One region of the Kribbella sp. NPDC051137 genome, then DNA from elsewhere that is predicted to be linked to it. Evidence: riboswitches for the same ligand, from Rfam matches in the RefSeq annotation. Region 1 holds a riboswitch; the other holds the start of a gene.
What was found. Region 1 has a riboswitch for FMN ahead of ribB (3,4-dihydroxy-2-butanone-4-phosphate synthase). Riboswitches for the same ligand answer to the same signal wherever they lie in the genome.
Positions count from the first base shown of each region.

Region 2: another riboswitch for FMN. It lies ahead of ribD (bifunctional diaminohydroxyphosphoribosylaminopyrimidine deaminase/5-amino-6-(5-phosphoribosylamino)uracil reductase RibD); the one in region 1 lies ahead of ribB (3,4-dihydroxy-2-butanone-4-phosphate synthase).

Region 1 is NZ_JBFBBI010000005.1:800,113-810,959, forward strand. It holds gene AB0M51_RS29795 (riboflavin synthase) at 1-281, opposite strand, end outside; gene AB0M51_RS29800 (DUF4185 domain-containing protein) at 551-2,077, shown strand; gene AB0M51_RS29805 (threonine/serine exporter family protein) at 2,074-3,426, opposite strand; gene AB0M51_RS29810 (sugar-binding transcriptional regulator) at 3,416-4,393, opposite strand; FMN riboswitch at 4,588-4,721, shown strand; gene ribB (3,4-dihydroxy-2-butanone-4-phosphate synthase) at 4,796-5,410, shown strand; gene AB0M51_RS29820 (transketolase C-terminal domain-containing protein) at 5,394-6,362, opposite strand; gene AB0M51_RS29825 (transketolase) at 6,359-7,237, opposite strand; gene AB0M51_RS29830 (sugar phosphate isomerase/epimerase family protein) at 7,234-8,229, opposite strand; gene AB0M51_RS29835 (nucleoside hydrolase) at 8,226-9,146, opposite strand; gene AB0M51_RS29840 (FGGY family carbohydrate kinase) at 9,314-10,735, shown strand.
Region 2 is NZ_JBFBBI010000009.1:60,191-71,037, forward strand. It holds gene AB0M51_RS40205 (NAD(P)H-binding protein) at 303-935, opposite strand; gene AB0M51_RS40210 (MarR family transcriptional regulator) at 1,002-1,484, shown strand; gene AB0M51_RS40215 (WYL domain-containing protein) at 1,475-2,440, opposite strand; gene AB0M51_RS40220 (hypothetical protein) at 2,502-3,455, shown strand; gene ribH (6,7-dimethyl-8-ribityllumazine synthase) at 3,909-4,382, opposite strand; gene AB0M51_RS40230 (bifunctional 3,4-dihydroxy-2-butanone-4-phosphate synthase/GTP cyclohydrolase II) at 4,382-5,620, opposite strand; gene pnuC (nicotinamide riboside transporter PnuC) at 5,622-6,296, opposite strand; gene AB0M51_RS40240 (riboflavin synthase) at 6,293-6,925, opposite strand; gene ribD (bifunctional diaminohydroxyphosphoribosylaminopyrimidine deaminase/5-amino-6-(5-phosphoribosylamino)uracil reductase RibD) at 6,926-7,936, opposite strand; FMN riboswitch at 8,149-8,281, opposite strand; gene AB0M51_RS40250 (MFS transporter) at 8,340-9,548, opposite strand; gene AB0M51_RS40255 (protein kinase) at 9,597-10,847, opposite strand.

The DNA.
Region 1 (10,847 bases):
TGTCCCTGGATCAAGTGCCCGTCGATGCGGTCGCCGACCGCCACGGGCAGTTCGACGTTCATTCGCAGACCGGCAGCAACCCGGTCCAGCGTCGTACGTCGCCGGGTCTCGTCCGTCACGACCACCCGGAGCTCACCCGGCGGCGCCGGCTCCGCGGTGAACCGGATCCCGTCGAGACAGACCGCCCCGCCGGCTGCGACCGGCACCTCCGACGCGACCCGCAGAACGTCGCCGGCTACCTCGGCGACCGTACCCACGTTCTCGATACGTCCTGTGAACATGCTTCGCTCTCCATCACTCAACGATGGCCAGGGACCTCAGGGGGTCCGAGCTGAGAGCGGGGTATCACCGCATGGCCCCGGTCACATCCGGGTCACTCCGCCTCCCGGCAGAGCCGACGGGCCCGGACAACAATGTCCAACCGTCACACCGTGGAATCGCACCGATCGACAGTAAAGCACACGCCACCCGTTGACCCCTGCCGAAAGCCCCGGTTACGGTGGCGGAAATCGATTTCTGGCTACACCTCCACCCGCCCGAGGAGACCCTGATGCGGAAGCGATGGTTGTTGGTCGTCCCTGCCCTGATCGCGGCCGCCGTGGTGCCCGCCGACCGCTCGACCCCGGCCCAAGCCTCGGCCGTACCGTCCCCCGTCGACCGCGTCGCCAAGCTGACCGGGCCGCAGTCGATCAACGACACCGAGGCGCGATTCGGGTTGAAGGCGACCGACCTCGGCATCCTCTGGGACAACGGCTCCGGCGAGATCCTGAGCGCGTTCGGCGACAGCTACGGCAGCGGCTGGACCGGACCGGGCGGCGGCGCCGGCGACCAGGCCACGATCGACTGGCGGTGCAACCTGCTGCTCCGCAGTACCGACCGCGAGCTGAGCGACGGGATGTCGTTCGACTCGGCCGCCGAGGACCGGCCCGGTCACGCCAAGGAGTTCCTGCCCTGCAAGAAGATCGACCGCGACGAGCACACGGTGATCCCGACCGCCGGTATCTCGGTCGGTAAACGCCAGTACGTGCAGTACATGTCGGTCAACTACTGGGGACCGGCCGGCAGCTGGTTCACGAACTACTCCGGCTTCGCGTACTCCGACGACAACGGCGAGACCTGGACCAAGGACGCCGGCGCCCGCTGGCAGAACACCAAGGCCTGGGACGACAACTTCCAGATGACGGCGCTCACCAAGAGCGGTGGATACGTATACATGGTCGGCACGCCGAACGGCCGGTTCGGCAGCGCGCACCTCGCCCGGGTTCCCGAGCAGCAGGTCCTGCAGAAGAAGGCGTGGCGCTACTGGGACGGCCGGACCTGGTCACCACTGGAGGACGCCGCCGTACCGGTCGCGGCGGGTCCGATCGGCGAGGTCTCGGTGCAGTGGAACGCCTACACCGGCAAGTGGCTGATGATGTACCTCGACGAGCACCGCGCCTCGATCGTGCTGCGCTCGGCGACCGACCTGACCGGCCCGTGGAGCGGCGAACAGGTCGTTGTCAAAGGCACCGATTTCCCCGGGCTCTACGGATCCTTCATGCATCCGTGGTCGCAGGGCCCGGACCTGTACTTCACGATGGCGCAGTGGGATCCGTACAACGTGTTCCTGATGCACACCAAGCTCACCGACGACGGCCGGACGACCAACCTGGTCAGTGATCCCGATTTCGAGGCCCAGACCAGCGGTACGCCGTCCGCGCCCTGGCAGCTGAGCGGCACCGGCGGCATCGACCGCAGCAACCTCTCGCACAGCGGCACGAACAACGCGTACGTCCGCGATTCGATCGGAGCCCACCAGCTCCAGCAGACGGTCGCCGTACGGCCGAATCACCGGTACCGGCTGTCCGCCTGGGTCCGGACCGCGGAGAACAACTCCGAGACGATGCTCGGCGTCCGGACCCTGCGCGGCCGGACGATCGCGCAGCAGACCGGCGGCGCCCATCCGCAGTACACGCAGGTCAGCGTCGACTTCAACTCCGGGCAGCAGTCGCTGATCCAGCTGTACGCCGGCTTCTTCGGGCACAGCCAGGACGTCTGGCTGCAACTCGACGACGTTGTCCTGGAGGAAGTCTCCTAACTGTCCTGGGTACGGCGCCGGCGTCGGCCGGTGCGGTTGGTGCGGCGACGGACCGGGCGGCGCGGGCCGACGAGGCGCGGGCCGGCCAACCGGTCTTCCAGGCGGCGGGCTTCGCGGCGGATCGGCTGGGCGACGTACTCGCCGAGGATCAGCCCGGACGCCAGCGCGACGCCGATGGCGACCGCGGTGGTGAGACTGACGATGCCGATCAGCTGGCCGCCCGCGGTCAGTTCGTAGAGGCCCTTGTAGATCGTCAGTCCCGGCAGCAGCGGGATCGACCCGGCGACCACCACGACCAGCGGCGGTACGCCGGTCCGCCGGCCGCCGGAGTACCCGCCGAGACCGACGACGAAGGCAGCCGCCGCGGTGGACCAGGCCGGACCGAAGGACGCCCTGGTCATCAACGTGAAGATCAGCGAGGCCAGCGCACCCATCACCGCGACCGGCAGCAGGGCACGCAGCGGCGCGTACGACGCGTACGCGAACGCGACCGCCATCACCGCGCCGGAGATCACCATCACCGGGAGGTTCGCCAGCTGGATCGTCTGCGGCTCGATCCCGACCTTCAGCCCGAGTCGCAGCGCCAGCGCGAGTCCGAGCGAGACGCCCGCGATGATCCCGCCGGTGAGCAGCATCGCCTCGAGGCTGCGGGCCGCCGCGGTCACGTAGTACCCGGTGATCGCGTCCTGGACGGCACCGGTGAGGGCGATCCCGGCCAGCAGCATGATGATGCCCGCGGCAACGACCAGCGATGGTTTCACCGGCGCGTGGACGGAGTACAGCACCAGGGCGACCGCGGTCGCGACGAACGCGCCGGCGACCTGCTGGTAGAACGCGGGCAACCGTTGGCGGTTGAACCAGCGGTTGTTCATCTCGATGACGATCGCGGTCAGCACCGCGACCAGCGTGATCAGCCAGCCGCCGCCGAGCAGCAGCGTCGCGCCGCCGGCCATCACGCCCCAGGCCAGCACCGAACTCCACCGCGGGTACGGCGGTCCCGCGGACGTCAGCCGGGCCAGCTCGCGAGACGCCTCCTCGCGACTCAGGTCGCCGCGCGCGAACCGCCGTACCAGCCGGTCGACGTCGGTCAGCCGGGAGAAGTCCTGCGAGCGGTACCGGACCAGCCGGATGTGGGTCTCGGGCGCGACGTCGGGCGCCTCCTGGTACGAGACGGCCATCGAGGTGAACGTGATGTCGACCTCGCACCCGCGCAACCCGCCGGCCGCGGTGACACCGAGGATCGTCGCGGTCGCGTCCGCCGTACCGGCGCCGCTGGACAGCAGCACCTCACCGACCCGCAACGCCAGGTCGATGGTGGCGTAGACCTCCCGCTGCTCGTCAGGCTCCATCGATCAAACGATGGGCCATCGCGAGGTCGGTGATCAGGATGTTCACCCAGCCGCCGAGCAGGGCGGCGCGGATCGCGGAGTACTTGCGTTCGCCGCCGGCCACGCCGATCCGGCGCGGCACCGCCAGCAGCTCCTTCGCGGTCACCCCGATGACCCGTTGGTCGAACGTTGAGCGCACGAGCTTTCCCTCTTCGTCGAAGAACCGGAAACACACGTCCCCGACGGCACCGAGCCTGCGGAGCTCGTCCTGGTCGGCCTCCGCAACCGCGTTCCCACTGCGCTGCAGCAGCGGCGAGGGCTCGAGGCTGCCGATCCCGACCAGGGCATCGGTGAGTTGTCCCCACGTGCCCAGAACGTCGCGAACTGACACGTCGTTCATCATCGCCCGGCGTACGGCGGGGGTCCCGACCAGGCCGGGCGCGGGCAGGTAGACCGGCATCCCGCCGGTCAGCTCGGCGAACCGCGCGGTCAGCCGGGTGGCCTGCATCTGCACCGCCGCGTCGCCCAGCCCGCCGACGATCTGCACCACCTTGTCGACCACCGGCACGCTCTTGCGCGGCATCCGGTCGACGGCCGAGATCAGCGTCTCGCTCCAGGAGGAGATCCCGACCACGTGCCCGCCGGTGAGGGTCATGTCCAGGTACGCCGCCGCGCCCGACCCGAGCGCGGGCAGGACCTCGTCGCCGGCGCCGATCGTGTCCACGACGACCGCGTCCCGCAGGCCGTACCGCCCCTGCAGTTCGTCCTCGAGGTCGCTGTGCACCCCGCTCGGCATGGTCACCACGGTGTGCACGATGCCGACCTCGACGGCCTGCTTGAGCATCCGCGAGACGCGCGCCTGGGACAGGTTCAGCTCGGCGGCGATCTGCGGTTGCCGGATGCCCTTCTCGTGGTACATCCGGGCCACCTTCGCAAGCAGCCGCAGCTCGTCCAGCCCCGGCTGGCGCACCGCGCGGTTGCTGTTCACGACACCCCTCTCAACACGATCAAACTGGACTATAGGCAGATGTAGACCCTCGGTGCGCCACCAACATCAGGCAATGGACTCTCCGGCGTGTCCCGCGGCTCGGTCCCGAACGCGCCGCGTCGTGCCAGACGGGGATGAGATGGACATGACACTCCCGGGGTGCTGGTTGCCGTTAAGCTGAGGAGGAGAAGAACACACGTGCTCTGGGGTCGGTGAAATTCCGAGCCGGCGGTGACAGTCCGCGACCCGTGACTTCGCAAGAAGGAGCGGTTGACCTGGTGGAACTCCGGGACCGACGGTGAAAGTCCGGATGGGAAGACGCACGTGGCAACCGCACGTCCCTGAAACCGGGGCGTGGGGTCTGTCGTTGCCCCGGAGTGCCAGGCCGAGAGGACAACGAACGTGAACACCATCACCAGCCTGGACACCATCGAACACGCCGTCACCGAGATCGCCGCCGGACGGCCGGTCGTGGTCGTCGACGACGAGGACCGTGAGAACGAAGGCGACCTGACCTTCGCCGCGAGCCTCGCGACTACCGAACTGATGGCGCTGCTCGTCCGTCACACCAGCGGATACGTCTGCGCGCCGACCACCTCCGAGGTCCTGGACCGGCTCGAGCTCCCGCTGATGGTCCCGGACAACCAGGACAGTCTGCGAACGGCGTACACCGTCTCCGTGGACGCGGCGACCGGTGTCGGTACCGGCATCTCCGCCGCGGACCGGGCGCGGACCGTCCGCGTACTGGCCGATCCGACGGCGCGGCCCGCGGACCTGATCCGGCCCGGTCACATCCTGCCGTTGCGGGCCGTCGACGGTGGAGTCCGGCAGCGGCCCGGTCACACCGAGGCCACTGTCGAACTCGTCCGGCTGGCCGGTCTCCCGCCGGTCGGTGTGATCGGCGAGCTCATGAACGACGACGGCACGCTGATGACAGGTGCGGACCTGCGCGCGTTCGCCGACGCTCATGGCTTCGCGATGATCTCGATCGCGGATCTCGTCAGCTACCTGTCGTGACCAGCGTGCGGGCGGCTCCGGCGATGCCCTCGGCCGACAGCCCGTACCGGTCCAGCAGGTAACCGGCCGACCCGGTCGGTGCGAACTCGGTGAAGCCGAGCATCGACACCCGCGCCGGATGATGCTGTACGACGGTCTCGGCCACCGCTCCGCCGAGACCGCCGCCGGCCACCGCCTCCTCGGCGGTCACGATGCCGGCCGTCTCCCGCGCCGCAGCGACGACAGCGTCGACGTCCAACGGCTTCACCGTCGGCATCGACAGCACCCGCGCCGAGATCCCCTCCGCGGCCAGCAGCTCGGCGGCGGCCAGCGCCCGCCACAGCACGGTCCCGTTGCTGATCACGGTCACGTCGCTGCCTTCGCGCACCGTGATCGCCTTGCCGAGCTCGAACGTGTAGTCCTCGGGGTACACCTTCGGCACGCTCATCCGGCTGACCCGGATGAACACCGGTCCCTCCGTCGCGGCCGCCCAGCGGAGCGCCGCCGCCGTCTCGATCGGGTCCGCCGGGACGATGATCCGGATCCCCGCGATCGCCCGCAGCCAGGCGATGTCCTCGATCGAGTGGTGCGTCGGGCCGAGTTCGCCGTACGCGACGCCGGGGCTCATCCCGCAGAGCTTCACGTTGGTGTTCGAGTACGCGACGTCGGCCTTGATCTGCTCGAGCGCGCGGCCGGTGAGGAAGCAGGACGCAGCCGACACGAACGGGATCCGGCCGCCGTTGGCCAGCCCGGAGGCGACGCCGACCATGTCCTGCTCGGCGATCCCGACGTTGATCAACCGGTCCGGGAACGCCTTCCGGAAGCTGGTCAACTTGCTGGACCCGACCGAGTCGTTGACGACGCCAACGATCCGGTGGTCGGCGTGCGCGAGCTCGGCGAGCGTCTCGACGTACGCGTCCCGGCAGTCGTACCGCGGCTGGTCGGCGATCGACCGGGTCTCAAGGACGGTCATCGAAGCTCCTTCAGGGCCTGCTGGTACTCAGCGGCATCGGGTACGCGGTGGTGCCAGGCGACGTTGTTGCTCATGAACGAGATCGGGTGGCCCTTGTGCGTGTGCGCGATCACGAAGGTCGGCTTGCCCGGCCGGAACGGGACCGCGGACAGCACGTCGAGCAGCTCGCCGTGGTCGTGCCCGTTCACCTCGACGACCGCGAACCCGAACGCCGCCGCCTTCTCCGGCAGCGGGTCGAGGTCGTTGGTCTCCTTGGTGGTCGCGCCCTGCTGCAGCCGGTTCCGGTCGACGATCACGGTCAGCCGGTCGAGCTGGTACTGCGAGGCCGCCATCATCGCCTCCCAGTTCGAGCCCTCCTGCAGTTCGCCGTCCCCGACCAGCACGTACGTACGGCGCAACGAGACGTCGAGCTTCGCCGACAGCGCGTGCCCGACCGCGACCGGGAGGCCGTGCCCGAGCGGGCCGGTGTTCGCCTCGACGCCGGCCACCTTGTTCCGGTTCGGGTGCCCGTTGAGCGCGGACAACGGTTTCAGAAACGTGGAAAGTTCTTCCACCGGCAGGAAACCGAAGGCCGCCAGCGTGGTGTAGAGCGCGCCCGCGACATGCCCCTTGCTGAGGATGAAGCGGTCGCGTTCCGGGTCGTTCACGGTGTCCGGTGAGATGTCCAGGACCGCGCCGTACAGCGTGGCCAGGATGTCGATCGCGGAGAAATCGCCACCGATGTGCCCGGCGCCGGCGTGGTGGACGAGCTTGAGGTCCTGGATCCGGATCTGCTTGGCGGCCTCGGCGATGTGCGCGATCTGCTCGGCACGGCTGCTGTGGACCGGCAACCGCCCGAGCACCGGCAGTGTCGCGTGCTCGACAGTCAAACTCATACGATTTCCGCCATCGAACTCAGCAGGACCTTCTGGACCAGCTTCTGCGCGGCCAGTGCGTCGTGGGAGGCCTGCGCGGCGGCCAACGCGTCGTCGTCGAGGACGTCGAGCGCGTGGTGGATCGCCTTCAGGAACGTGATCGCCTGCTTCGCCGCCTGCACGCTGTCCTCGCGGAACGGGAACTGGTCGAGCTGCCAGACGCCGTCCCAGTTGTTCTTCCGTAGCGTGTGGAAGAACTCGAACGTCTCCACCAGGTGCACCGAGCCGACCACCATGTCGTCGTCCCAGCCGCGCAGGTTGTCGTTCACGTCGATCGCGAACAGCCGGCCGTAGTCGATCGCCAGCTGCGCCGCGTCCGCCGGCGTCTCCAGGCCGTACAGCGAGTGGCCGAAGTCGAGCAGGATGCCGAGGTTCGGTAGACCGATCTTCTCGATGCCGAGCAGGGTCCGGGCGACGTTCGGGAAGATGATCTTCACCCGCGGCTCACGCGGCTTGTACTCGATCACGAAGTTGATGTCGGGATGCGCCGACACCAGCTCCTTCAGCCCGTCCAGCGCCAGGTTCCAGACGTCGTGGTAGTTCACCTGGAACGGGTAGTCCCAGCCGTCCTGGCCCGGCCACAGCTTCACGTACGAGCAGCCGAGGTCCTTCGCCAGCTCGGTTGCCTGGTGCAACAGTTCCAGCGCCTGCTTGCGTACGGCGGGGTCCGGGTTGGTGAACGATCCCTTGACGAAGTCCTTGGTGTAGATCTCCGGGGTGATCGCGATCGCCTTCAGGTTGTTCCGCCGCAGCGCGGCCTTCACGTCGTCGAGCGTTCCGTCGTACCCGGCGAACGGCCAGTTCAGGTCGACGACGGACAGGTCGCCGACCGCGCCGGCCCGGTCGATCTGCTCCAGCAGACCGACGGGCTCGCCGTACCCGTCGGTGGCGTAGCGGTCCTTGTAGGTGGCGAAGTGCCAGATACCTGCGCCGAAGACCGGCATCTCAGTCATGGTTTGGATTCTCCTTGGTGTGGGGCGGATTCAGCCCGTGAGCGGGCGAAGCGGCGGATCTTGGCGAACATGTCTTCCAGCAGGAAGCGGACGTCGACCTGTTCGCAGACCTGGATCGGGTTGTCGGTGCCGGGCAGGTACCAGCCGTCGACACCGAAGCGGGGCGCCGGACGGGTCCGGAAGTTGCCGCTGTGCGGGTAGAGCATCAGGGAGATCGCGGGCGAGTCGCCGAGCGAGCGGGACTCGATCGGCTCGCCGTGGTACGTCGCGTTCCACTCGACCAGCTGGTCGATCAGGTAGCGACCGAGCGGGCCGGCGTCGCCGATCTTGTCCTCGAGCTCCGCATAGCTGACCGAGACCATCGTGTAGACGTCGCTCGGGACCTGCCAGACGGTGATGCCCGAGCCGAACACGACGTTCGCGGCGTGGATGTCGTTCGACAGGTTGAACTCCATCCGGTGGTCGGCCGCGTAGCCGTTGTAGCCGCGGCCGCCGATCCAGATCACGATCACGTCCCGGTTCACCAGGTCGGGCTCGAGCAGGATCGCCGACGCCATGTCGGTGATCGGGCCGAGGAACGCCACGAACAGCGGGTCGTTCTTCGAGGCCAGCTCGGACTCCTCGATGATCAGCCGCGCGCCGGGCGAGTCCAGCGGGGTCCGTTCGTCCGGGATGCCGGTGGTCGCGCCGTTCGCGACGGTGACCTTGCCGGTGAGGTCCGTCAGATCCAGCAGCAGGTCGATCTCCTCGCGGGACTCCTCCATACTCCGGTCCGACCGGTGGGTGCCGAAGTGCGCGGGAATCAGCCCGCGGACGTCGAAGGTCGGCGACAACAGTGCGTGCACGATCGCGAACTGGTCGTCGGCCTCGTTCTTGGCATCGGTGTCGATGATCACCCGGCGTCTGCTCGGCTTCACCCTTGACTCCCGCTTCTCCCGATCACCCCGCCGCCGAAGGCGGCTGCTCTTTCCTTCAGCGAGCGGAGCGAGATTGAATAGATATTCACTAGTGCATAATCTGTCGCATTGAGTGTCGCCACGAGGCTAGAGTCCCGTCAAGACCTCAGTTGAAACTTGGAGCGCCGATGCACCAGGCCGTACTCGCCATCGACCAGGGCACCACCAACTCCAAAGCCGCTCTGATCACCGCGGACGGCGCGATCCTCGGCACCGGCTCGCACCCCGTCCGGATCTCCCACCCCCGACCCGGCTGGGTGGAACAGGACGCCGAGGACGTCTGGCAAAGCACCCTCAACGCGATCACCACCTGCCTACACACCACCGCCCCCGGGGGCGCGGGCGGTGGTGGGGTGGAGATTGTGGGGATTGCACTTTCCACTCAGCGGGAGTCTGTTGTGGGGTGGGATCGCTCCGGACGCCCGGTCGGGCCGGTGCTGGGCTGGCAGGACGTTCGGACCAGTAGCTGGTGTGCGCAATTGCCCGCAGCGGTCGACGAGCTGGTACGCCGACGTACCGGGCTCCGGGTCGACGCGATGTTCTCGGCACCGAAGATGCGCTGGTTGCTCGACCGTTCCGACGCGTACGTCGGCACCGTCGACAGCTGGTTGATTCACCGGCTGACCGGCCGACGGGAGCACCTGACCGAGGCGGGGAACGCGTCACGCACCTTGCTGTACGACCTGACGACGCTGGACTGGTCCGCCGAGTTGCTGGATGCGTTCGGTGTGCCGCGTTCGGCTCTCGCCGAGGTGCGGCCGTCCGATGCCGGCTTCGGGTCCACGAAGGACGTGCCGGGTCTACCGGACGGGATCCCGATCGTCGCCGTCCTCGCGGACTCGCACGCCGCGATGTACGGCCAGGGGTGTACGCGGACCGGGATGGTGAAGGCGACGTACGGCACCGGATCGTCGGTGATGACGCCGGTCGCGGAGTTCGTCCCGAGCGGTTGCACGCTCGCCTGGCAGACCGATCGGCCCGTCTACGCGCTGGAAGGAAACATCGTCTCCTCCGGCGCGGCACTCGCCTGGACCGCCGACCTGCTCGGCCTCCCGGACGTCGGCGCACTGATGGAGCTCGCGGCAACCGTCGCGGCGGCCGAGGGCGTCGTACTCGTGCCGGCCTTCGCCGGGCTCGGCGCGCCGCACTGGGACCGCGAGGCGCGTGCCGCCCTCACCGGCATGAGCAGCTCCACGACGCGCGCCCACCTCGCGCGGGCCGCGGTCGACGCGGTCGCACACCAGATCTGCGACATCACCGACACGATCCCCGGCGGACTCAGCACCCTGCGCGCCGACGGCGGCGCGACGATCTCGGATCTGCTCATGCAGACCCAGGCGGATCTCCTCGGCCGGCCGGTCCAGGCCGCCGACGTACCGGAGATCTCCGCCCTCGGCGCGGCCGAGCTGGCCTGGTCCACACTCGGCGCGACCACCGGCTGGTCGAAGACCCGCACCTACCGCCGCTTCGAGCCCCACCTCACCCCGGAGGCCCGCACCGACCGCCGCGCCGGCTGGTCCGCCGCCGTCACCACCACCCGCACGGCCTGACGCGTACAGAACGACAGGACATATACGCCCATCGGCGCCCGCAGTGGGCTTCGATCAGGCTCAGGCCGAGAGACCTTGGAGGGACATGTCCTGTCGGCGCGTACGGACGAGC
Region 2 (10,847 bases), on a different contig from region 1:
CCAAGGCGCCGCGTACTGGTTCCTGAAGCTCCGCCAAGACCCACGCAGCCCGCTACCGGGCAAACGCTGGTTTGCCCACGCCCGCCGCTGGAATGTCCCGCTACTGACGGCTGGCGTCCTTTACACCGTCTGGTCGCTGCTACAACGCCCTGGCGCCAGCACCGTGCCGGGCGTGGTTTTCGCCGCAGTCGCTGTCCTGGAGCACGTGAACTACTTCCATATCCAACTCATGTACGACACAGTCCCGGACGTCCGGTACCTCGTCGCGCACGGCCTCCGCCGCTCGCACCTGTCCCGCGATCTCAGTAGGCAACACCAACCGGCTGACGGACGGTCGTCGGGTCGGTCAGCGACTTGAGCATCAGGTCGGCGACGTCGGCGCGGGAGATCAGGTAGCCGCGGGGGACGGTCCCGCCGAGCGCTGTCCGGTAGTGGCCGGTCAACTGCTTGCTGTTGAGCTTCGGCGGTCGCACGATCGTCCACTCCGCGGCACTGCTCATGATGTCGGCCTCCATCACCCGCAGATCGGCGTACACGTCGGCCGCGAACGCGTTGATCATCGGCCAGATCACCCGCCGATTGAGGAAGTCCCCGGGGGTCGGCCCGAGCGGTGCCGCGCTGACCGCCACGAACCGCCGTACCCCGACCGCGTCCATCGCCGCGAGGATCGACTTCGTACTGCGGGACGCGACCGGCCCGTCCTTCCGCCCGCGGGCGCCGACGCCGGAGATCACCGCCGTACTGCCGTCGATCGCCTCGCGCAGCGGCTCCGCCACGTCCAGCCCGCGCACCCGCACAACCTCCAGCGACGGATGCTCCAGCTCGAACGCGGACGACGTACGCACCACCGCCGTCACCTTCTCCCCCGCCTCCAGGGCCTGCCGTACGACGTGCCCGCCGATCCCGCCCGTCGCGCCGAACACCGTGATCCGCATCGAACCGCCTCCTGTGCGCTACCGTGATTCTGATCTGCAACTCATATAGTACGGAAATCATAATATATGGAACAGAGAGAACAAGGTGACGTCCGGCACCGCCGGCGGACCGGGAACGAGATCAAGGCCGGGCTTCGCGACCTGCGGATCCAGCTCGCCCTGCTGAACCACCAGATCGGCGGCAAGCTGGCGCTCAAGGACGTCGACCTCGACTGCCTCGACGTCCTCGCGCGCAGCGGACCGCTCACCCCGAGCGCACTCGCCCGCCAGGCCGGCCTGCACCCGGCCACGCTGACGGGGATCCTCGACCGCCTGGAACGCGGCGGCTGGATCGCCCGCGACCGGGCTCGCGCGGACCGGCGGAGCGTGACGATCCGGGTGCTGCCGGACCGCAGTACGGAGGTAGTCCGGCTGTACCAGCCGATGATCGGCGCAATGGACGACGTACTGGCGGACTACAGCGAGGCCGAGCTCACGGTGATCGCGGACTTCCTCAAGCGCAGCACAGAGGCCGGAGAGCGCGCCAACGGAGCGCTATCTCAGGAGTAAAGGTCGTGGAGCTTCCGGCCGAGCTCTCTCAGCTCAGCCCGAAGCTCCTGCGGCTCCAGCACCTCCAGGGCGTCACCGAAGCGGCTGAGCGTGGCTGCGGCGTTCTGGACCGACTCGATCGGGACCGTCACCACAACGCTCCCGTCTGGCTCCGGTACGGCGGCCGCGACCGCCTTCACGAGTGCGGGGTACGAGACGTCGTACATCTTCGCGGCCAGCCTGGCCGACACCTTGAGGACCGCCTCTGCCGTGAAACGGATGCGGTCGAAGCCGTCCAGGTGCTCCTGCCAGTGCTGGGCCAGGTTGAAGCTGTCGGCGCGTTCGAACTGCTCGTCGGTCGGTGTGAGCTCAAGGATGTTCGAAACGCGGTACGTGCGTAATCCGCCGGCTGTCGCGGCTACGACGTACCAGCTGCCGTTCTTGAGCACTAGGCCGTACGGCTCGAGCAGGCGCTCGACCTCGCGGGGCTCTTCCCACCTGCGGTACAGGACACGGACACGGCGGTCGTGCAGTACAGCGTCGGCGACGGCCGCGAGCTGTGGTGAGTTCTCGGCGTCCTGGTACCAGGCGGGCAGGTCCAGGTGGAACCTGTGCTTCAGCCGACCAGCCCGGTCCCGCTGGTCCGGGGCGAGCGCTGCGAGCAGTTTGAGCTCGGCTGCGCTCGTTTCGGCCGTTAGCCCGAGTGCGGCGGCAGCACCGGGCATGCCGACCAGGAACAGAGCAGCTGCTTCCTGTTCGGTCAGGCCGGTCAGGCGGGTGCGGTAGCCCTCCACCAGGCGGTACCCACCTGCACGGCCCTGGTCGGCGTACACGGGAACGCCTGCAGCCGCGAGCGCCTCCACATCGCGGTAGATCGTGCGCAGCGACACCTCCAACTCGTCAGCGAGTTCCCGCGCCGTCAGCCGCCGACGCGTCTGCAGCAACAGCAGGATCGACAACAGCCGGCTCGAACGCATAGTCCGAGATTAGTCCGGATCACTGCCATGGGATGTCAGGTTTGCGCCCGACGCTGGACGCATGGACAAGGTGACCGGGGACTTCGACTTCCTGAACGGGTACTTCGACGTACACCACCGCACACTGAAACGGGCCCTCGCCGGGTGCGACGAGTGGCTCGAGTACGACGGGACCACGAGCGCGCGGACGTACTTCGACGGGCAGATCAGCATCGACGAGATGCGCTTCCCGACGAAGGGGACGTACGGGCTGTCGCTGCGGGTGTTCGATCCGGTGGGCAAGCAGTGGAGCATCTGGTGGGTCAACAGCACCACGACGGAGCTCTACCCACCGGTGCACGGCGGCTGGACCGCCGACGGGACGCGCTGCCGCCTGGTCGGCGAGGACACGCACGAAGGCCGACCGATCCTGTGCAGCTACGAATGGTCGGACATCACCTCAGAGACGGCACATTGGGAGCAGGCGTACTCCGCGGACGGCGGCGACACCTGGGAAACCAACTGGACCATGGACTTCACCCGGCGTCCCACTCCCCCGCCGCCGCTCGGCATCCCGAAGGTCACCGACGACTTCGACTTCCTCATCGGCCGCTGGTCCTTCCACAACCGGCGCCGGCGGCCAGTCCTCGGGGAGCCCTTCACCTGGTACGAACACGACGCGACGATGCAGGCCACGACGTACTTCGACGGGGCGATCAGCTTCGACGAAGGCTGGTTCCCGAGCGAGGGCTTCCGCGGGGCGACCTTTCGGCTCTACAACCCCGAGTCCCGCACCTGGTCCATCCACTGGATCAACAGCACCCGCGGCCAGCTGGAGACTCCGGTCGTCGGCTCCTTCGCCAACGGCGTCGGCCTCTTCGAAGGCCCGGACGTCTGGGAGGGGCAGCCCATCGACGTCCGCTTCCTGTGGACACCCGGCACCGACAAGGCCGCCTGGGAACAAGCCTTCTCCACCGACAACGGCAACACCTGGACCACCAACTGGTACATGGAACACACCCGCGTGAAGGGATAGCCCCCCGCGTGCTCCGCACTCCCACCCACCCCCCGGGCTGCCGCCCGGACTATTGCCGGCTGCCGCCGGCGGGTGACTACTCGGCCCGGGCCCGCGAGCGAAGCGACGGGGTGGTGACTGGGTGGCTGTGGGCCGTTTGGCCAGCGCCCGTGGGTAACAAGTATTTCCGCGCGGTGAGGCAGTTCACTACTGGGATCACGCGATCAAGCTCGGCTGCGACGCATGTGAGGGCTGACCACACTTCTCACACACCACCGCCAGCACTCGACGCGTCCACCCGTCACCACTCACCAGACCCTGCCTCACGTGACACGCCCGCTCAGCAGTCACCCGCGAGCGGCAGCTCGCAGAAGCCGGGCGCGAGCCCGGGGGTGGGTGGGAGCACGCGGGGGCTGATCACATCCCCTCGCTCGGCACACCCACTACGCGTCTCCCCCCACGCGTCGGACGGGTCTACTTCAGTCGGCGGATCGCGGCCAGTGTGGACAGGGCGGCTTGGGTTGCCTCGTAGCCCTTGTCTTCGCGGCTGTCGGGCAACCCGGCTCGGTCCAGCGCCTGGGGGTCGTTGTCGCAGGTAAGGACGCCGAAGCCGACCGGTACTCCGGTGGTCACACCGACCTGCATCAGCCCGTCGGTCGTCGCCTGGCAGACGTACTCGAAGTGGGGGGTGTCACCGCGGATCACCACGCCCAGGGCGACGACCGCGTCGTACCCGGCCTTGGCGGCGTGGAGGGACGCGACCGGCAGTTCAAAAGACCCGGGCACCCGGACGACGGTGTGCTCAGCCACCCCAGAGTCCTCCAGCGCGCGCAAGGCGCCGGCCAGGAGACCGTCGGTGACCTTCGGATGCCATTGCGCCGCGACGACCGCGACTCGGGCGCCTTCGACGCGGGGGACCTCGATGGTGGGTGCTCCACTGCCCGACATCAGCCGGCTCCGTTCTCTTCGGTCAGCAGGCCAGCGGGGAGGTGATGGCCCATGCGGTCGCGCTTGGTGCGCAGGTAGCGCAGGTTGTGTTCGGTCGGGTCGATGGAGATGCCGCGCCGCTCGACGACCTCGATGCCGTATCCCTGCACGCCCGCGAGCTTGTCGGGGTTGTTGGTCAGCAGCCGCACCGACTTCACGCCGAGATCGGCGAGGATCTGCGCGCCGGTCCCGTAGTCGCGGGCGTCGGCCGGCAGCCCGAGATCCAGGTTCGCGTCCACAGTGTCGCGCCCCGCGTCCTGCAGCTCGTACGCCTGTAGCTTGTGCAGCAGCCCGATCCCGCGCCCCTCGTGCCCGCGCAGGTACACGACAACGCCGCCCTCGGCAGCCACCTGGCGCAACGCCTCGTCGAGCTGCGGCCCGCAGTCGCACCGCAGCGACCCGAACACGTCCCCGGTCAGGCATTCCGAGTGCAACCGCACCAGCGTCGGCCCGTCGTCGAGCGAGCCGCGGACCAGCGCGAGCTGCTCCGAACCGTCCACCGTGTTCCGGTAGCCGTGGGCAACGAAATCGCCGTACTGCGTCGGCAACGTCGTGGTCGCGACCCGTTGGATCTGCGTCTCGTTCCGCCGCCGGTAGCGGATGAGGTCGTCGATCGACACCAGCAACAGCCCGTGCTCGTCCGCGAACGTACGCAGGTCCTGCCCGCGCTTCATCGTCCCGTCGTCGTTCACCAACTCCGAGATCACCGCCGCCGGAGTCAGACCGGCGAGCCGCGCCAGGTCGATCGACGCCTCGGTGTGCCCGGGACGGACCAGTACGCCGCCGTCGCGCCCGCGCAGCGGGAACACGTGCCCCGGCTGCACCAGGTCGTACGGCTCCGACGCGGAATCCGTGAGTACCCGGATCGTCCGGGCCCGATCGGCCGCCGAGATGCCGGTGCTGATCCCGTCGCGCGCGTCGACGGAGATCGTGTACGCCGTCCGCATCCGCTCGCGGTTGTGCGGCGTCATCAGCGGGATCCCGAGCCGGTCGAGCTCGGCGCCTTCCATCGGCACGCACACCACGCCGGAGCTGTACCGGATCAGGAACGCCAGCAGCTCCGGAGTCGCCTTGGACGCGGCGAAGATCAGGTCGCCCTCGTTCTCCCGGTCCTCGTCGTCGACGACGATCACCGGCCGGCCGGCCCGGATCTCCTCGATCGCGTGCTCGATCGTGTCGAGCTTCAGCACGGTTCCCATCTCAGCCCACCACCACAGCTTCGGGGGTTGCGGCCCGTTCGCGGTTCTGGATCTTCCACCACGACGCGAACCCGAGTACGCAGAACAGCCCGTACACGACGTACATCGTCGCCGACGGGTAGAACTTCGCCTGCACCAGCAGCGGTACGCCGACCACGTCGACGGCGACCCAGATCAGCCAGAACTCGACGAACCCGCGGGCCATCCCGTACGTCGCGAGGATCGACCCGGTGAGGATCCACGCGTCCCACTGCGGGCCCCAGGAGCCGAGCGCCTTCAGCACGAAGTACGCGATCGCGTAGAGCACCACGCCGATCCCGAGCAGCTCCAGCCGCTCCCGCATCGTCGCCCAGCGCGGCTGGACCGCCTGCCCGGCGCCCTGGTGCCGGGTCTGGTACCAGCGGTACCACCCGTACAGGCTGATCAACGCGAAGAACACCTGGCGGCCGGCCTGCCCCCAGAGGTCCTTGTCCTGCGGGGTGTCGAAGATGCCGCCGACGAACACCGTGAACAGCAGCACGTTGCCGACGATGCCGACCGGCCACGCGGCGACCAGCCGGCGCATCCCGAACAGCGCGCTGGCCAGGCCGAACACGTTGCCGACGATCTCCCGGACCAGCACCGGCGAGCCGGCGATCGTGACCTGGGAGGTCAACAGCCAGTTGATCGGGTTCACTTGTTGCCTCCAGCAACAGAAGAAGGGGTGACGCCCGCGGTCAGCAGGCGTTCGACGTACTTCGCGATCACGTCGACCTCGAGGTTCACCGTGTCGCCGACCTTGTTCGCGCCGAGCACCGTCAGCTCGAGCGTCGTCGGGATCAGGCTGACCCCGAACGTGCCGCTCGCGTCGTCGACGCCGGTGACCGTCAGCGACACCCCGTCGATCGCGATCGAGCCCTTCTCGGCGACGTACTTCAGGATCTCCGGCGAGGTCGCGATCCGGACGTCCTCCCAGCGATCACCGGGCGTCCGCGACGCGATCGTGCCGGTACCGTCGACGTGCCCCTGGACGATGTGCCCGCCGAGCCGTTCGTGCGCGGCGACCGCCCGCTCCAGGTTGACCGGCGAGCCCTTCCCGAGACCGCCGAGGCTGGTGCGCTGCAGCGTCTCGCGCATCACGTCCGCGGTGAACACGCCGCCGCCGTACTCGACGACCGTCAGGCAACAGCCGTTGACCGCGATCGACGCGCCGTGCGCCGCGTCCTCGGTCACCCTCGGTCCACGGATGGTGAGTCGGGCCGCGTCGCCGTCGAGCAGCTCCAGGGACTCGACCGTGCCGAGTTCTTCGATGATGCCGGTGAACATCTACTTTCCTCCCAGAGGAACCAGGGTGAGCCGGACGTCGTCGCCGAGGCGGGTGACGTCCGCTAGCTTGAACCGCCGCAGGTGGTCGATCGATTCCGCGCCGAGATCGCCGACCGCGGCGTACCCCGAGCCGAGCACGGCCGGGGCGACGTACGCCACGATCTGGTCGACCAGACCGGCGCGCAGGAACGCGGCGGCCAGTGTCGGGCCGCCTTCGAGCCAGACGTGCCGGATCTGCCGGTCGTCCAGCTGCCGGAGCACCTCGGCGGGATCGTGAGTGGGCAGCAGCAGGGTCTCCGCGCGGTCGTTGCGGACCCGCGCGGTCGGCGGGATCTCCCGGTCGCCGACCACGACCCGCAACGGCTGCCGCGCCACGGGTACGTCGTTCTCGTCCCGAACGGTGAGCTCCGGGTCGTCGGCCAGGACCGTCTGGGTGCCGACGACGATCGCGTCGCACTCCGCCCGCAGCCGGTGCACGTCGGCGCGGGCGAGCGGGCCGGTGATCCACCTGCTCGTCCGGTCCGGCGCCGCGGACCGCCCGTCGAGCGTGGTCGCGAACTTCCAGGTGACGAACGGCCGCCCGATCCGCACGCTGTGCAGCCACACGCGGTTGACCGCCTCGGCCTCGGCCCGCAGTACGCCCTCGACGACGTCGAGGTTCTTGCTGCGCAACTTGTCCGCGCCGCCGGCCGCCGTACGGTTCGGATCCGGTACGGCGTACACCACGCGCGCGACGCCCGCCTCGATCAGCGCGTCCGCGCACGGACCGGTCCGGCCGGTGTGGTTACAGGGCTCCAGCGTCACGTACGCCGTACCGCCGCGGGCCCGGTCGCCCGCCATCCGGAGTGCCACGACCTCGGCGTGCGGACCGCCGGCGACGGCATGGAAGCCCTCGCCGACCGGATGACCGTCGCTCGCGGTGATCACACAACCGACGACCGGGTTGGGATGCGTGCTGCCGGTGCCGCGCGCGGCCAACTCGACGGCACGCCGCATCCACGCGACATCCATCGGCGACACGTCGTTCACTACTGGGGCCCCTCGTCGTCACGGACGCACTACCGGGGCCTCGCTCGGCACATCTGCTCCGTCGCCGCAACCGTTTCACCGGTCCCGCCGGCCGCCCCGGACTCTCGCCCGTTGCCGCCGGACCCTCGCCGCCGCGTCCCGCGGGCCTCACAGCCCGCGCTCCGCGCCACCGGGCGCCAGAGCACACCCGCCGACCGCGTGCGCCTCCCATCCGGACTTTCACCGTCGGTCCCGGAATTCCACCAGGTCAACCGCTTCTTCTTGCGAAGTCACGGGTCGCGGACTGTCACCGCCGGCTCGGAATTACACCGACCCCGGAGCACGCGAGTGGGTTTCACTCGTGCCTCAAGTATGCCCCCTCCGCCAACCCCCGCCACGACCCAGGTCACATCGTGGCCCTCGGGCGGACCCTCCGGGTCAGCGCGAGGCCTGCCGCCGCGACCACACACGCCACCGCGACCGCGAGCACCAGCGGCCGGTACCCGAACGCCTCCGCCAGCCCGGCTCCGGCCAGCGGACCGGTCGCCTTCGCGATCGTGGTCGGCGTACCGAGCATGCCCGCGGTCGTGCCGAACCCGGTCGCGCCGTACCGGTCCAGCAGGATCGCGGGCGTCGCGATCGACGACACCCCGAACCCGAGCCCGAACAGCACCAGGCAGCCCACCGCGCCGGCGACGTGCCGGCCGACCACCGGTAGCAGGGCGATCGCGATGCCCTGGACGAACAGGATCAGCGAGGTGATCGTCGCCATCGGCAACCACCGGACGGACACGCTGGTCACGAGCCGGCCGGTCACCGACAACAGTCCGAGCAGGCCGGCCAGGCTCGCCGCCCGTGCCGGCGGGTGGCCGAGGGTGACCAGGTAGAGGACCAGGTGGACGGCGATCACCGCGAGGGCCGCGCTGTGCACGACGAACGCACCGGCGAGGAGCCAGAAACCTGGGTCCCTGAGAACTCTGGCCGGTGATTTCGCCGGTGTTGCGCTGGTCAGTGGCCTCGGGGTCTGCCGGGGTACGGCGAACAGGTGCAGCGGGATGGTGATGAGCGCGAGGATGCCTGCCAGTACGGCGAGGGCGGTGCGCCAGCCGAAGGTCTGCGCGAGGTAGCCGGTGAGTGGGATGAAGATCGAGCTCGCCAGGCCGCCGACGAGCGTGATGGTGAGAATGGAGTTGGTTCTTCTGGCGGGCGCGGCGACGGCGACCACGACGGCCATGGCGGGCGGGTAGAGCACCATCGCCGAGGCGACACCGATCGCGACGAACACGGCGTACAGCTGGAAGGTGTTCTGCACCTGGGACCAGCCGAGTACGGCGAGCGCGGCGAGGATCGAGCCGGTCGTCATCAGCCCGCGCCCGCCGCGCACATCCAGCCGCCGCCCGACCGGGATCGAGATCAGGCCGCTCACCAGTACGGCGGTGGTCGATGCGCCGACGGCCGTGGTCGTGGAAACCGCCAACTCCCGGCTCATCGGCCCGAGCAGCGCGCTGAACGCGTAACTCAGTACGCCGTAGCCGACCGTGGTCGTGATCGCCAGCGCAGCCACCAACAGCCGCAGTCGCTCCCCGACCGGCGCGGTGACTGCTGTCGAGTCCATCTCCAGCAGTCTTCCACCACCGGCGCTACCCGTCCCGCGATTTACCCCTCACCGGAACACCAACCAAGCAGCACTCCCCAACAACCCCACGGCTCCGACCAAACAACCTCCCGCCACCCACCACAATCCCCGCCTCCCACGCCCACCAGCCGCGGCAACTCCAACAGGAGCAACCCGAACGGGTGGTCGGGTGCTCGCGGGTGGTCGGGAGCCCGCGGGTGGTTTGGAGCTCGCGGGGGGTCGGGTGCTCGCGGGGGGTCGGGAGCCCGCGGGCGGCTGGGTGCTTGGGGGTGATTGGTTGCTCGCGGGTGGTTGAGCGCTCGCGGGTGGTCGGGCGCTCGCGGGTGGTCGGGCGCTCGCGGGCGGCTGCGAGCTCGCGGGCGGCTGGGAGCTCGCGGGTGGTCGGGAGCCCGCGGGGGGTTGGGGGCTTGGGGGTGGTTGGTTGGGGGCTGGTGGTTGGGGGCCTGTGGGGGTCCAGGGTGGTGGGAGGGGTGGGAGTTGGTCGAAGACCTCGGGGGCGTCGGGGGCCGTGGGCCAGGTGTGGGGAAGGCCGGTTGTAGCGGTGGCGAGGAGTTGGGCGGCGGCTGCGGCTGAGGTGGGGCGATCGGACGGGTCGGGCGCGGTGAGGTGGTGGATGAGCTCGGAGAGCGGGCCTACCGGGATCGACAGGCTGCCGTCGGACGTGGGACGTTCGCCGGTCAGGAGTTCGGCGGCTACGGCGCCGACGGCGTACAGGTCCTGGCGGGGGTCGGGGTCGGCGCCTTCCAACTGCTCTGGGGCCAGGTAGCCGGGGGTGCCGAGGATCATGCTCTGCCGGGTCATCCGCGGCTCGTCGAGGAGGCCTGCGACGCCGAAGTCCGACAAGCGCAGGTGCGGCCGGCCGGTGCCGGTGACGTCCAGCAGCAGGTTGGCAGGTTTCACATCGCGATGTACGACCCGCGCCGCATGTACGGCGGACAGCCCGCGCAGGAGTTGATCCAGCAGTACGGCGACGTACGCCGTCGGCAGCGGGCCGTGGTCGCCGAGCAGGGTCGCCACCGAGCCGCCCCGGACCAGGTCCATCGCGAACACGACCTTGTCGTCGTCCGCGGCCCACCCGTGCGGCGCGATCACGTGCGGGTGCTCGATCCGCAGCGACTGTTCCCGGACGAACCGCAGCAGCGTCGCGGCATCGTGCTGCCCGAGAACCTTCGCGGCCACGTACGTCGACCGCCGCAGGTCCCACGCGCGCCACACCGAACCCATGCCGCCGGTCCCGATCAGGTCGATCAGCCGAAACCGTCCCGCAAACGCCTCCAC